Regions from separate parts of the Nocardia sp. NPDC051832 genome, predicted to be linked through region 2. Evidence: riboswitches for the same ligand, from Rfam matches in the RefSeq annotation. Region 2 holds a riboswitch; the other holds the start of a gene.
The links. Region 2 has a riboswitch for S-adenosylmethionine ahead of AB0M14_RS00955 (homoserine O-acetyltransferase). Riboswitches for the same ligand answer to the same signal wherever they lie in the genome.

Region 1 (7,117 bases), 760 kb from region 2:
GCTTCGGTCGAGGCCGGGATCAGCAGTGCGAACAGCACCGTCGACAACATGTCGACCAGCGCCTGGACCGGCGGCCGCTGCTCGTCCATGCTCCAGTGATGAGCCGCGCCGTTGAGCGCGCCGATGAAGCCGGCCATGGCGGTGGGCCACCCGCAGGCCGGGGCTCGCACCTCGGGCACGTTCGAGGCGATGGCCTCGATGGTCCGCGCCCATTCGTCGCGCACGCCCAGCCGATGCTGCTCGACTCGATCGCTGACGCCGACGACTTCGACATAGGCGACTTTGGCGCGGCGGATATCGGTGACCATCGCGTCCAGGTAGGCGGTCAGGCCGACGGAGACCAGCTCGCGCGCCGAGCCGCCGGAAGTCGCGGCGACGGCCGCGGCGACGGCTTCGCGGGCGGCCTGGTGTGCGGCGTCGTAGGCGGCCATCAGGAGGTCTTCGCGGCTGTCGTACACCTCGTAGAACTGCCGGCGGGACAAACCCGCGACCGAGCAAATCTCTGTCACAGAGCTTTTCGCGTACGACTTGTCGGCGAACACGGTCAGCGCCGCCTCCATGAACAACGCCCGGCGTTCCGCGCGTCGCTCGAGAACCGATTGCCCGGAGTAGCTGTGCCTGGTCTGTGACGTACCCATCGACGCTCAGCGTAGTGCGGTGAGCGGATCGGGCAGACGCCGCCGCGGGGACCCGTCGCACTGGGTGGGGATAGGTGGGCGGGCGGTTTGGTCGGAGATATGGGTGAGCTCGGTTCTTAGGATCGGGCTCGATCTGTTGGAAACCGCCCACACATTTAGGAGAGTCATCGTGCGAAGAATCTCGCTAGTGATCGTGACCGCGGCTACTGTCGGCGCCGCGTTGCAGGGAGCCGCTGTCGCAGCGGCTGATACGGATATGACCGCGATCACGGCGCCGCGGACGACAGTTGGTGCTCCGGCGGAGGAGGCCGAGAAGAAGGCCGAGGAGGCCGTCGAGCCCGACACGCAGGCCGATGAGTCCGAGGAGTCCGAGGCGGGCAAGGCCGAGGAGTCCGAGGGGCAGGCCGGGGAATCCGAGACGCCCGGGGGCGAGAAGTCCGAGGGACAGACCGACGAACAGACCTCGAGCGAGTCCAAGGGTGGACTCTCGACTCGACTGGGCGACCTGGTCGGGACCGTCGAGAAGATCGAAAAGAAGCTTGGTCAGCTCGAATTCAAGCTGAACTGACAGCACCGCTGACAGGCTTCCGCCCGGGATGGTTTCGTATCCCGGGCGGAAGTCGGTCTAGAGGCAGGCGGCCGCGCCGGCCGCGCCGTCGGTGAAGTTCCGGGTTTCGGGGGTGGGGTTCCACAGGCCGGCCGTCTGGGCGTACTGCCAGCCTGGGCCGTTCGCCACTAGTGCGGCGACGGCGTCGACGAGCCGGTCGACGTCGGCGGAGTGGGAGCCGAGGCCGATGCTGGCGCGCAGCGCGCCGTCCAGTCCGAGGCGGGCGAGGAACGGGTGGGCGCAGAAGCGGCCGTCACGGACGCCGATGCCGTGCTCGGCGGAGAGGTAGGCGGCGACCTCGCCGGGTGCGAAGCCGTCCACCGTGAAGGCGACGATGCCGACGATATCGGGGCTGTCGGCCCACAGGCGCAACTGGGTGACGCCGGGGATGGCGGACAGGCCCGCGCGCAGGCGTTCGGCGAGTTCGCGTTCGTGCGCGATCAGGGTTTCCGGGTCGATCTGACACAGGGCGTCACAGGCGGCGGCGAGCGCGGCGGCGCCGAGGACGTTCGGCGAACCGGCCTCGTGCCGCTGCGGGGCCGGGGCCCATTGCGCGCCGGTGGTGGTGACCTCGCGGACCGCGCCGCCGCCGGCCAGGTACGGCTCGGCTTGATCGAGCCAGTCGCGGCGGCCGACGAGGACGCCCGCGCCGAACGGGGCATAGAGCTTGTGGCCGGAAAAGGCGAGATAGTCGATGCCGGTGTCGCGCAGGCTGATTCGGCGATGCGGAGCGAGCTGGGCGGCGTCGACGAGGATGCGGGCGCCACACTGGTGGGCGATCTGCGCGAGGCGTTCCAGCGGCAGCACCTCGCCGGTGACATTGGAGGCGCCGGTGACGGCCAGCAGGGCGGCGGGTTTGGTGCACAGTTCCGCGACCAGCAGCCGGATGGTCTCCTCGATGGTGTCGCCGGCGCGGACGACGCGGCGGCCGTGCTCGGTCCAGGGCAGGAAGTTGGCGTGGTGCTCGATGTCGAGGACCACGGTGTCGCCGGGCACGCAGGCGGCCAGCAGGTTCAGTGAGTCGGTGGTGTTGCGGGTGAAGACGACGACCTGGTCGTCGGCGGCGTCGAGAAACCGGGTGACCGAGGCGCGGGCGCCCTCGTAGCACTCGGTGGAGATCCGGGAGGCGTAGCCGGCGCCGCGGTGCACGCTGGCGTAGAACGGCAGCAGCTGCTGCACGCGGTCGGTGACCTGGGCCAAAGCCGGCGCGCTGGCGGCGTAGTCGAAGTTGGCGTAGGTGGTGGTCCCGCCCTGCACGAGCGGCACCTGAAGATCGTCGCCGGACACCCGAGCGAGCGGAGCGCAGGTCTTGGTAGCCACAGCAGTCATCACGTAAATCCCATCGTTCCAGGGACCCGCAATCGAGAGATCGGTCGAGTCCGCGCTTGCCGCGCCCGAATGGGCGTACGGCCGGGTCGTCACCCGGAGCACCCCACCGCGGAGGAGGGTTGCCGACCAGCTAGCCGGGGCTTAGCGCTGGTACTCATGACCTGAACCGAGATTGGCAGACCGACCGGCACGCTGTCAACCACCGCGTTCGCTGACCTTCAGGCTGAATAAAAATGCATTTAGAGGAATAACCTTGCATTCTCGGCCGAGATGCGGTCCCATGGAGGGGTGACACTTTCGCTGCTGCTCAGCTTCATCGGACTCTGCGTCCTGCTCTCGATCACGCCCGGCCCGGACACGTTCCTGGTGCTGCGCTACTCGATCGCGGATGCGCGACCCGGGATCGCGGCGGCGGTCGGGTCGGCGCTGGGCGGCATGGTGTGGGCGCTGGTGGTCGCGGCGGGCGTCGCCGCACTGCTGGAACAGTCCGCGACGGCCTACCGGGTGCTGAAGGTGGTCGGCGGAATCTACTTGCTGTACTTGGGGATTCGGGCCCTCGTCGATCATCGGAAGGCGCGGAAGGAAGCCGCGGCGGCCGGTGCCGAACTGGCGGCGGCGCAGGCGCGCCCGGCCGCGCCCGCGTCGATTCGCTCGGCGTTCGCCGCGGGGGTGATCTCGTGCCTGTTCAACCCGAAGGTCGGGCTGTTCTACCTGGCGGTGCTTCCGCAGTTCCTCGCCGAGGTCACTTTCGCCAACACCCTCGCCCTGGGCGCCATCGAATCCTCCATCGCCGCAGTCGAAATGGTGCTGGTGGCGCTGCTCGCCTCGAAGGCGGTCGCGATGCTGCGCAAGCCTGTTGTCCGGGATCGGCTGGAGCAGATCTCGGCGGGGATACTGGCCGCGCTGGGGGTCGGTACCGCCGCATCGGCCGCTTAGCCCACGGCTTGCCGGGATTGCTTGGGCCTGCGGGTACATTGGACGGTTGGTCACCCGTGGTGTTTGCCCACTGGTAACCCTAGTCGTGCAAGATTTCCGCCGTCTGCGCTAGGTAGGTCTATGAGAGGTGGGCAGGACGCATGCTCCAGCCGGAGGTCGATGCCGTAGCGGGCGAAGACGAGCTGTCGAATCCGTTGCTGCGCGGCGCTCTTACCCCGCCTGCCAGGACACTTGTCGATATCTTGGCCGCCACCGCGGACACCTATCCCGAGGCGCCCGCGATCGATGACGGCGCGACCGTGCTCGGTTATGCCGAGCTGCTGGCCGAGGTCGACACCGTGGTGGGGCGGCTGGCCGCGGCGGGCGTGCGGGCGGGGGACCGGGTCGGGGTGCGGATGCCCTCCGGCACCAGTGCTCTCTACGTCACAATCCTCGCGGTGCTGCACGCGGGCGCGGCCTATGTCCCGGTCGACGCCGATGATCCGGATGAGCGGGCGCGACTGGTGTTCGGCGAGGCCCGGGTCAGCGCGATCGTCACCGCCGCCGGGATCGAAAGCACCGGCATCGAAACCGGCACTGCGGCAGGCGAATCCACCGAGCTGCCGACGCCGGCGGACGACGCGTGGATCATCTTCACCTCCGGGTCCACCGGGACGCCGAAAGGTGTCGCGGTCACCCATCGCAACGCCGCCGCGTTCGTCGACGCCGAAGCCCGGCTGTTCCTGCAAGCCGCGCCGATCGGCCCGGGCGACCGGGTGCTGGCCGGGCTGTCGGTGGCGTTCGATGCCTCGTGCGAGGAAATGTGGCTGGCCTGGCGGCACGGCGCGTGCCTGGTGCCGGCGCCGCGCGCGCTCGTGCGGACCGGCGCCGACCTGGGGCCGTGGCTGGTGCGGCGCGAGATCAGCATTGTCTCCACGGTGCCGACGCTGGCCGCGACCTGGCCCGCGGAGGCGCTGGATTCGGTTCGACTACTCATCTTCGGCGGCGAAGCGGTGCCGCCGGAACTAGCGGAAAAGCTCGCGGGCAACGGCGATCCGGACACGGTCCGCGAGGTGTGGAACACCTATGGCCCGACCGAAGCCAGCGTCGTCGCCTGCGCCGCGCTGCTCGACGGCACCTGGCCGGTCCGGATCGGCCTGCCACTGGACGGCTGGGACCTCACGGTCGTCGACGCGGCGGGAAATCCGGTGGGGGAGGGCGAATCCGGTGAACTCGTCATCGGCGGCGTCGGCCTGGCGCGGTACCTCGATCCGGCGAAGGACGCCGAGAAATACGCGCCGCTCGCCTCGGTCGGCTGGGAACGGGCCTACCGCAGCGGCGATCTGGTGCGGAACGACCGGGCGGGCCTGGTCTTCCTGGGCCGGGCCGACGATCAGATCAAATTGGGCGGCCGCCGGATCGAGCTCGGCGAGATCGACAACGCCTTGCAGCATCTGCCCGGGGTCACCGGCGCGGCGGCCGCGATCCGGACCACCAAGGCGGGCAACAAGATTCTGGTCGGCTACCTGACCGGACCGGACGACACCTTCGACGTGGCCGCCGCCCGCGCCCTGCTGGCCGAACAGCTGCCGGCCCCGCTGGTACCGCGCCTGGCCGTGGTCGCGGAATTGCCGACCCGCACCTCCGGCAAAGTCGACCGGAACGCGTTGCCCTGGCCGCTGCCCAAGAACAAGGACGCCGATGCCGACACCGGTCTGACCCCGACCGCGCTCTGGGTCGCGGGACTGTGGGATTCGATTCTCGGTGCGGAGGCCACCGGGCCCGGCACCGACTTCTTCGACCTCGGCGGCGGATCGCTGGCGGCCGCCCAGCTGGTTGCCGCACTGCGAGAGCGCTACCCGCACGTCGCGGTCGCCGATCTCTACGATCATCCACGCCTCGGCGCGCTGGCCGACTTCCTCGATGCCAGCGCCCCGGTCGAGGCTGTCGACGAGCGCATCGTGCGCCCGACGCCGCTGAGCGCGCAGCTGTTCCAAGTGCTCGCGACCATCCCGTTGACGACGCTGACGGGTTTGCAGTGGCTGACCTGGCTGGCGATCGTCGGCAATATCGCCGCTCGCTCGGGCGCGCTGCCGTGGCTGCCACACCTGTCCTGGTGGTGGGCGCTGGTCGCGTTCCTGCTCTTCATTTCCCCTCCGGGCCGGATGGCGCTGTGCGTCGTGGGCTCCCGCGTGCTGCTGCGCGGTGTCGAACCCGGCAGCTACGCGCGCGGCGGCTGGGTGCATCTGCGCCTGTGGACGGCGGTGCGGCTATCCGAGGCCAGCGGCGCGGAAAACCTATCGGGTGCACCGTGGATGGTGCCGTTCGCGCGATCGCTGGGCGCGAAGATCGGGCAGGGCGTGGATCTGCACACCTTGCCGCCGGTCACCGGCATGCTCGAGCTCGGGGACGGTTGCAGTATCGAACCCGAGGTCGACCTGTCCGGGTATTGGATCGACGGGGACCTGGTGCACATCGGCCCGATCACCATCGGGCCCGGCGCTGTCGTCGGCGCGCGCTCGATCCTGTTGCCCGGCACCAAGATCGGCAAGAACGCCGAGATCGCGCCCGGCTCCGCGGTCGCAGGGAAGGTCAAGGCCGAGCAGGAGTGGGGCGGCTCGCCCGCGGTGAAAGTCGGTAAGGCGCAACACCGCTGGCCCGACGCCACGCCGGCCCGGGCCACGCACTGGGTGCTGATCTTCGGCATCACCTCGATGGTGCTGGCGGCCGTGCCGATTCTCGGCCTCGGTACCGGCGGCGTCTTCATCGCCTGGTGGGTCCGCGACACTCCCACCCTCACCGCCGGACTCAGCCGTGCTTTCGCGGTCCTGCCGGTCGCCGTGCTGCTCAGTCTCGGGGTGTACGCCGCCATCACGATCCTCGCGGTCCGGCTCTTCAGCATCGGGCTGACGGAGGGCTATCACCCGGTGCGCAGCCGCGTCGGCTGGCAGGCCTGGTCTACCGAGCGGCTGCTGGATTCGGCGCGCACCTTCCTGTTTCCGCTCTACGCCAGCCTGCTCACCCCGATCTGGCTGCGGCTGCTCGGGGCCAAGATCGGCAAGCGGGTGGAGGCGTCCACGGTGCTGCTGCTGCCGAAGTTCACCACCGTCGCCGACGGCGCGTTCCTGGCCGACGACACCATGATCGCCAGCTACGAACTCGGCGGCGGCTGGCTGCGGATCGGCGAGGCGAAGGTCGGCAAGCGGGCGTTTCTCGGCAATTCCGGGATGACCGCGCCGGGTCGGCGGGTCCCGAAAAACGGCCTGGTGGCGGTGCTTTCGGCGGCCCCGTCCAAAGCCAAGGCCGGTTCGTCGTGGCTGGGCAGTCCGCCGGTCCGGCTGCGCCGGGCGTCGGAGAACGCCAGCACCGAGCGCACCTTCGATCCGCCCGCGCGGCTGCGGGTGGCCCGCGCCGTCGTCGAAACCTGCCGGCTGATCCCGGTCTTCGTGACCTTCGCGATCGGGCTCGGGGTCATCTTCACGCTGGCCTGGCTGGCGCAGACCTTCGGCCACCTGACCGCGGCCCTGCTCAGCGGCGTGGTGCTGCTGCTGGCCGGCGCGGTCGCCTGCGCCAGCGCGGTGGCCGCGAAATGGCTTCTGGTGGGCCGGATCCGGGCCGAGGAGCACCC
Region 2 (7,117 bases):
TGGCGGCGCTCAACCCGAGCATAACCGCGGCTACCGCCTTGGCCCGCTGCCCCGCAGGTGCGAGGCTGGCCGCGGCCAGCGACGCCACGCCGAAATAGGCGCCGTGCGGCAGCCCCGAGACGAACCGTGCGGCCAGCAGCGCCGGAAAGGTCGGCGCGAAGACGGTGGCGGCATTGCCGATGGTGAAGGCCACCATCAACAGCACCAGCAGCCGTTTGCGGGCCATCCGCGCGCACAGCGCGGCGATCAGCGGCGCGCCGACCACGACACCCAGCGCGTACGCCGAAACCGCGTGTCCGGCCGTCGGCTCGGACACGTCCATGGCCGCGGCGATGTTCGGCAGCAAACCCATCGACACGAACTCGGTGGTGCCGATCCCGAAGCCACCGAGCGCCAGCGCCAGCATGGCGGGGATATGCCAGCTGGTCCGCTCGGGCGCGGGCGGGGCTACGGTCGGCGAAGTCACACAGAGGTCAACTACTCGGCGGCCGGATTCGCTCCCCGGCTGCCGGTGAGCTTGCCCACGATGTGCTCAGACGCCGCCGGGAAAGCCGTGTTGCCGCCACGCCTCGTAGGTCACGACCGCCGCCGCGTTCGACAGATTCATCGAGCGCCGGCCCGGCAGCATCGGGATGCGCAGGTGCGCGGTGAGGTGCGGGTCGTCGAGGACCTCGGCGGGCAAGCCGGTGGGCTCGGTGCCGAACAGCAGGATGTCCCCCGCCTGGTAGTCGACTTCGGTGTAGTGCGTGGCGGCCTGGGTGGTGAACGCGAAGACCCGTTCCGGCCGCAGCGCCGCCCAGGCGGCGGCGAGATTCTCGTGCACCGTCACCGACGCCAGGTCGTGGTAGTCCAGCCCGGCGCGGCGCAGCTTCGCCTCGGACAGATCGAATCCGAGCGGTTCGACGAGATGCAGTTCGCACCCGGTCCCCGCGACCATGCGGATCGCGTTGCCGGTGTTACCCGGGATCGCGGGCTCATGAAACATCACTCGGAACACCCGATCAGTCAACCAGACGGCAGGACCGGTGCCGCCGGGTTACTGAGTGCGCGGTTCCGGCAAGGCGCAAACGCCGCCTTCGGCCATGCCGGTGGGGCGGACACCGAGGCCCTGGTTGATGCGGGCGCGCTGGTTCTCCCAGGCGATGGCGGCGGCCAGTTCGGCGAGCTGTGCCTTGGACAGGTGGGTGAGCAGCTCGGTGCGCACGTCGTCGAGGTCGATCGCGGGCGTGGCGGTCATGGCCTCGGCGAAGGAGATGACGAGTTTCTCCAGATCGTTGTAGGCGGCGCTGGTCCGGTAGCGGGGCAGATCGATGAGCTGTTTCTCGGACAGCCCCGACGATTTCGCCAGCGCGGAGCCGATGTCGAGGCAGAACTCGCAGTTGATCAGGCCCGCGGTCTTCAGTTCGGCGAGCTCCTTGAGCCTCGGGTCGAGCCGATTGCTGAAGAGCAGCATGGTCTCGTAGACCGCGACCGCGAAGCCGATCAGCGGGCGGCGCGCCAGCCAGCCGGGCAGGTCGGATCGGTTCCGCTTGGCCTGCCGAAAAGCGCTGGCGTAGTGGTGGATTCGCGTGAGTGCGCGCATGACCTGTACCCCCATGTACTCGGTGTCTTCTGCTCACCGTACGCCTTAACTACAACCCGTAGTAGCCCTTTCGGTGCGACGCCCGTCACCACGGCGCACCGGCTCCGGACCGATAGGCTGCTCCCATGCCGAGCACAGCACACAATCCGGCCGGATCCGAGCCGCCCGCACCAGGTTTCGCGCACGCGACCGTCGCCACCGGCAGCCGCATCGTGCATCTGTCGGGGCAGGTCGGCGTCGACGCCGCCGGTCAGGTGGTCCCGGGCGGGCTGGCCGCGCAGACCACGCAGGCCCTGATCAACCTCGGGCGCGCGCTCGAGGCGGCGGGTGGCAAGGCCGCGGATCTGGTGAGCGTCCGGTTCTACGTGGTGGATTGGGATCCGTCGAAGTTCGAGGCGCTCGGCGCGGCGGGTGCGGCGGCCCGGGAACACTACGAGTTCCCGGAAACCGCCGTCACCCTGGTGGGCGTGGCCGCGCTCTTCACGCCCGAGCATCTCATCGAGATCGAAGGCGTCGCGGTCCTGGACTGACGGCACCGTGAGGGGCGGTGGCCGGGTGCCGGACGGGCCTGCAAGAATCGGCGGCGTGAGCGACGACTCCATCGAACGGCACCCGAACACCGCGGGATGGCAGTTCCTGCGCGTGCATTTGCCGATGGTGCTGGTGGCCGCGGTCATCGTCGTGGCCGTGGTGTTCGTGGCCTGGGACCGCTGGCGTCGTGGCGCCTTCTTCTTCGGCGGCGCCACCCTGCTGGCCGCCGCCCTGCGCCTGGCCCTGCCCACCGAACGCGTCGGCTTGCTCGCGGTGCGCAGCAAGCCATTCGACGTCGCCGCGCTCACCTTGCTCGGCACGGCCATCCTCTTCATCGCCGCCACCATCAAAACCCTCGGCGTGCAGTGATCACCCCGGATACCGCTCGCTGAACACCAGTTCCGCGCGCGGCCGGCGACCCGGGTGCGGCGGGACGACGTCGGTGTAGCCGATCGTCACCAGTACCGCGATCGCCAGATCCGGCCGATCCTCGATGCCGATCGCCTTCCGCACCAGATCCGGATCCCACCCGTTCATCGGCGCCGAGGCCAGACCGAGGCTGGTGGCGGCGAGCATGACGTAGGTGGCGGCGATCATCGAATTCTTGATCGCGTTCTCCCGCAGCAGCTCCCGCTCGCGCAGCTCATGGAACTCGGCCCGCGATTCGAACAGCGCCGCGAACTCCGGATTCCACGCACCGTTGCGCACCGCCAGGTCGGCGATATCGGTATTGGGCCGCTCCCAGGCCCCGATCTCGGCCACGAAGACCAGCACCACCGGCGCCTCGGCGGGCTGCGGCTGACCGTGCGCGGCGGCCGACAGCTCCTGCCGCCCGGCCGCGCTGGTCACCGCGATGATCTTGCGGTCCTGCATGTTCCAGGCGGTAGGGGCCTCGACAGCGAGTTCGAACAGTTCGTCGAGTATCTCAGTCGGCACTGGATCAGGGCGGTAATGCCGGACGGTGCGGCGGGTGCGGATCTCGGCAAGGTGCCTACGTATCTGACCGACACCGGACTTCCCGCCGATGTCTACTCCGCTAAATGCCCGACTCGCCAGGTGCTCGACCGGGTAGCGGGCAAGTGGACGGTGCTCATCGTGGACGCACTCGCCGACGGCACCCTGCGCTACACCGACCTGCGGCACCGCATCGAAGGCGTCTCCCAGAAGATGCTGACGCAAACCCTGCGCCAACTCGAGGCCGACGGATTCGTCTCACGCACAGTGCATCCCACCGTGCCGCCCAGGGTGGAGTACACGCTCACCGAACTAGGCCACAGCCTGCGTACTCCCATCGCGGCGCTGCGGGAATGGATCGAAACCAATATCAACCGGATCGAGGCGGCGCGGCGCGAGGCAGCGAAATGACCATGAAAGGTCAGTTGAGAGGCATCGCCGTGGCGATTACCCGGCGTAAAGTCGAGCCATAGCCTATTAAGGTGCCGTCCCTGACCGGCGGCCGGTCCAGTGCACCGACCCAGCGTAGGGAGACGGCATGCCAGGCAACTTCGATGGCATCGACTGCGGCCTGTTCCCGCTGTGGACGGTCGCCGCCTACGTCCACGGCGACGGTGCCGCTCCGGTCGGCACGGCCAGCGCCCGCGACCTGTCCATGGCCGCCGGGTTGGTGTGCGCGTATCTGCCTGTTCCCCAGGCGGATTTCGCCGGCTACTACCTGATCGCCACCCGGACCAACTCCTACGACGGCTATTTCGGCAACGGTGCGCCCCACCCCACCTGGACGAGCACGCCGTCCCACGACGCCGACGGCTGGGCCGCCGGGCCGTGGAGCGCGCTCGAAACGTCGTGAGCCGACCCCGTCGAGCGACCTTGCGAGCAGTCGCTACCGGTTCTCCCGCGCCAGCCGCATGGTCTCGATCAGCAGCTTGGACACCGCGGCCGCCTCGGTGAGGAAGCCGTCGTGGCCGTCGCGTGAGTGCACGACCTCGAGCCGGGCGCAGCCGGGCAGGGCGTCGGCGAGTTCCTGCTGAGTGCGCAGCGGGTAGAGCCGGTCGGAGTCGACGCCGCCGACCACGCACGGCACCGGCGTCGCGGCCAGCGCGGCCTCGACGCCGCCCCGACCGCGACCCACATCGTGCCGGTTCATCGCCTCGGTGAGCAGCACGTAGGTGGCGGGATCGAAACGGCCGCACAGCTTCTGGGCCTGATGCTCCAGGTAGCTCTGTACCGCGTAGCGGCCGCCGCGCCACGGATCCTCGGCGCCCTGCGCGTGGTTCTCGAAGCGGTGGTCCAGCTCGCCCTCGGTGCGGTAGGTCAGGTGCGCGATACGCCGCGCCAGCCCCATGCCCGTCATCGGCGCGCGGCCGGTGTCGTGATAGTCGCCGCCCTGCCAATCCGGGTCGGCCTTGATGGCGGCGATCTGGGTGGTCTGAGTGCCGATCTGATCGGCGGTGGCGCGCGCGCCGACCGCGAGCACCAGCGCCGCCGCCACCCGATCCGGAGCTCCGACCATCCATTCCAGCACTCGCATGCCGCCCATCGAGCCGCCGACGACCGCGGCCAGGCGGTCGATGCCGAGCAGATCCATCAGGGCGACCTCCGCGGTCACCTGATCGCGGATGGAGATCTCGGGAAACCGCGCACCCCAGGGCTTTCCGTCCGGCGCCGAGGTAGCGGGGCCGGTGCTGCCCTTGCAGCCGCCGAGCACGTTGGTGGCGATGACGCACCATTCGTCGGTGTCGATCGGCGCGCCGGGGCCGACCATGCCGTCCCACCAGCCGGGTAGCTGATGCAGGTCGTCGGGGGCGCCGATGACGTGCGAGTCACCGGTCAGGGCGTGCTCGACCAGCACCACGTTGTCCAGGGCGGGCGAGAGCTCGCCCCAGCGCTGCACCGCGAGCTGGACGTCGGGAACCACGGCGCCGTTCTCCAGGCGCACGTCACCGATCGGGATCAGGCCGAGGCGGCCGTCCGGGGCGGGCAGCAGGCATCGGGTGTTCGGTTCGGTCCCCACAGTCACGCCGTCTGACCGATCATCGCGCGGGAACACGCCGCCAAGGGGGACGGCAGCCAGCGGGGTGGGCAAACACAGTGGTGGCGAAAAGTTGCACACATGTGGGGACCTCCTGAACAGCGCGCTTGCCCTCGTCTTTCGAGAGCCAGGTCATCACCCGGAGCACCCCACCGCTGCTGGAGGGTTGCCGACCAGCGAGCCGGGGCTTCGCGCTGGCACTCATGACCTGACAAACATGGTAGCTGGCGGTCCGTCGACGGTTGAAATCACCTCGACAAGATCACCCGGCGAGCCGGAGTACCCCTGGTAGGCGATTACTTCCAGGAATCACAACAGAGCCGGCGAAGCTCGGCGAAGGCGGCGCGCACCGTCGAGCCGGTGGCGGCCGCCGCCTGCTCCGGATCCCCGGTGAGGATCAGTTCCTGATCTTCGGCGAAGGCGATGTGGCACATCATCTGCCAGGTCGCGATCGCCAGCCGCACGGTCAGGGAGCCGGGTGCGGCATCCAGGCGTTCGGCGAGCGCCAGGGCGAGCGCTTCGGATTTGCGGTCACCGAATTCCATCGCCCGGGTGTTCACCGCCGGGCTGCTGCGCACGATCCGCTGCATCTTCTGGAATCGGCGCAGCGAGATGGGTGCGTCCGCCTCGGCGCGGGCGCCGCGCTCGACCGTGTCCAGGAACGCGTCGCTCAGCGCTTGCAGCGGGTTGCCGAACTCCGGCAGCGCCCGCAGCTTGGCGGCGACGGCCTGGCCGAAGTCCTCCACCGGGCCGAGGATGATGTCCTCTTTGATCTCGAAATACCGGTTGACCGTGCGCGGCGAGACATCCGCCGCGTCGGCGATCTGCTCCACGGTCGTCGCTTCGAAGCCATGTGCGTCGCACAGATCCAATGCGACCTCGATGATGCGCGCCCGAGTCTGCTGCTTCTTGCGTTCGCGCAGGCCGGCGGGTGCTGCGGCGCCGGTCGGTGAGTCGAGCATGCCCAACCATAACTCAGCCCAGGCGCAACCCTGTCCGAATGAGTCAAATGTCGCACTACGACATTTTTCTCTTGACGCCAAAAGTCGCACGATGCCAGGATCGTCTGCGTACTTCCGAAACAGCTCGTCCCAGATGCAGGGAGAAACCCGTGACCCACACTGCGCCAGCGGTTGATGTGCCCGAAAGACAAAGCAGCTCGGCCCGATGGTGGGCGCTCGGCGTGATCGCGCTGGCCCAGCTGATGGTGGTGCTGGACGCCACCATCGTCACCATCGCGCTGCCCTTCGCACAACGTGATCTGAACATCAGCGACGGCAACACCCAGTGGGTGCTGACCGCCTACACGCTGATCTTCGGCGGCCTGCTGTTGCTCGGCGGACGCCTCGCCGACTACCTGGGCCGCCGCAAGATCTTCATGATCGGCCTGATCGGCTTCGCCCTGGCCTCCGCGCTGGCCGGCCTGGCGCAGAACGGCGCGCAGCTGTTCGCGGGCCGCGGCCTGCAGGGCGCCTTCGCCGCGCTGCTCGCACCGGCCGCGCTGTCGCTGTTGTCGGTGACCTTCACCGAGACCAAGGAGCGCGCCCGCGCCTTCGCGGTGTTCGCCGGCATCTCGGCGGGCGGCGCGGCCATCGGCCTGATCGCCGGTGGCGCACTCACCGAATACGCCTCGTGGCGCTGGACGCTGCTGGTCAACACCCCGATCGCGATCCTGGCCCTGGTTGGCGCGTTCACCTTCGTGCTGAAGGACGTGCCGCTGCCCCGCACCGGCGGCTACGACATTCCCGGCGCGATCACCGTCACCCTGGGCCTGATCGGGATCGTCTACGGCTTCAGCCGCGCCGCCGAGCACGGCTGGACCGACGGCAGCACTCTCGGCCTGATCATCGCCGGCGTCGCTTTGCTCGCCGCGTTCGTCTTCATCGAATCGCGGACCGCGAACCCGCTGCTGCCGCTGCGCATCCCCGGTGAGGTCAACCGCGGCGGCGCGCTGCTGGCCGCGCTGCTGATCCCGATCGCGATGTTCGCGATGTTCCTGTTCCTGAGCTTCTACC

Region 1: another riboswitch for S-adenosylmethionine. It lies ahead of AB0M14_RS04120 (aminotransferase class V-fold PLP-dependent enzyme); the one in region 2 lies ahead of AB0M14_RS00955 (homoserine O-acetyltransferase).

Annotation. Positions count from the first base shown of each region.
Region 1 covers NZ_JBFAYL010000001.1:951,378-958,494, reverse strand. Annotated here, with positions in the region: gene AB0M14_RS04130 (TetR/AcrR family transcriptional regulator) at 1-638, opposite strand, end outside; gene AB0M14_RS04125 (hypothetical protein) at 826-1,206, shown strand; gene AB0M14_RS04120 (aminotransferase class V-fold PLP-dependent enzyme) at 1,264-2,574, opposite strand; SAM riboswitch class IV at 2,622-2,736, opposite strand; gene AB0M14_RS04115 (LysE family translocator) at 2,863-3,510, shown strand; gene AB0M14_RS04110 (Pls/PosA family non-ribosomal peptide synthetase) at 3,651-7,117, shown strand, end outside.
Region 2 covers NZ_JBFAYL010000001.1:195,127-202,243, forward strand. Annotated here, with positions in the region: gene AB0M14_RS00915 (MFS transporter) at 1-466, opposite strand, end outside; gene AB0M14_RS00920 (tRNA (cytidine(34)-2'-O)-methyltransferase) at 533-997, opposite strand; gene AB0M14_RS00925 (carboxymuconolactone decarboxylase family protein) at 1,037-1,582, opposite strand; gene AB0M14_RS00930 (RidA family protein) at 1,708-2,112, shown strand; gene AB0M14_RS00935 (DUF3017 domain-containing protein) at 2,237-2,482, shown strand; gene AB0M14_RS00940 (nitroreductase family protein) at 2,483-3,049, opposite strand; gene AB0M14_RS00945 (helix-turn-helix domain-containing protein) at 3,065-3,478, shown strand; gene AB0M14_RS00950 (hypothetical protein) at 3,606-3,920, shown strand; gene AB0M14_RS00955 (homoserine O-acetyltransferase) at 3,954-5,090, opposite strand; SAM riboswitch class IV at 5,201-5,311, opposite strand; gene AB0M14_RS00960 (helix-turn-helix domain-containing protein) at 5,399-6,064, opposite strand; gene AB0M14_RS00965 (MFS transporter) at 6,214-7,117, shown strand, end outside.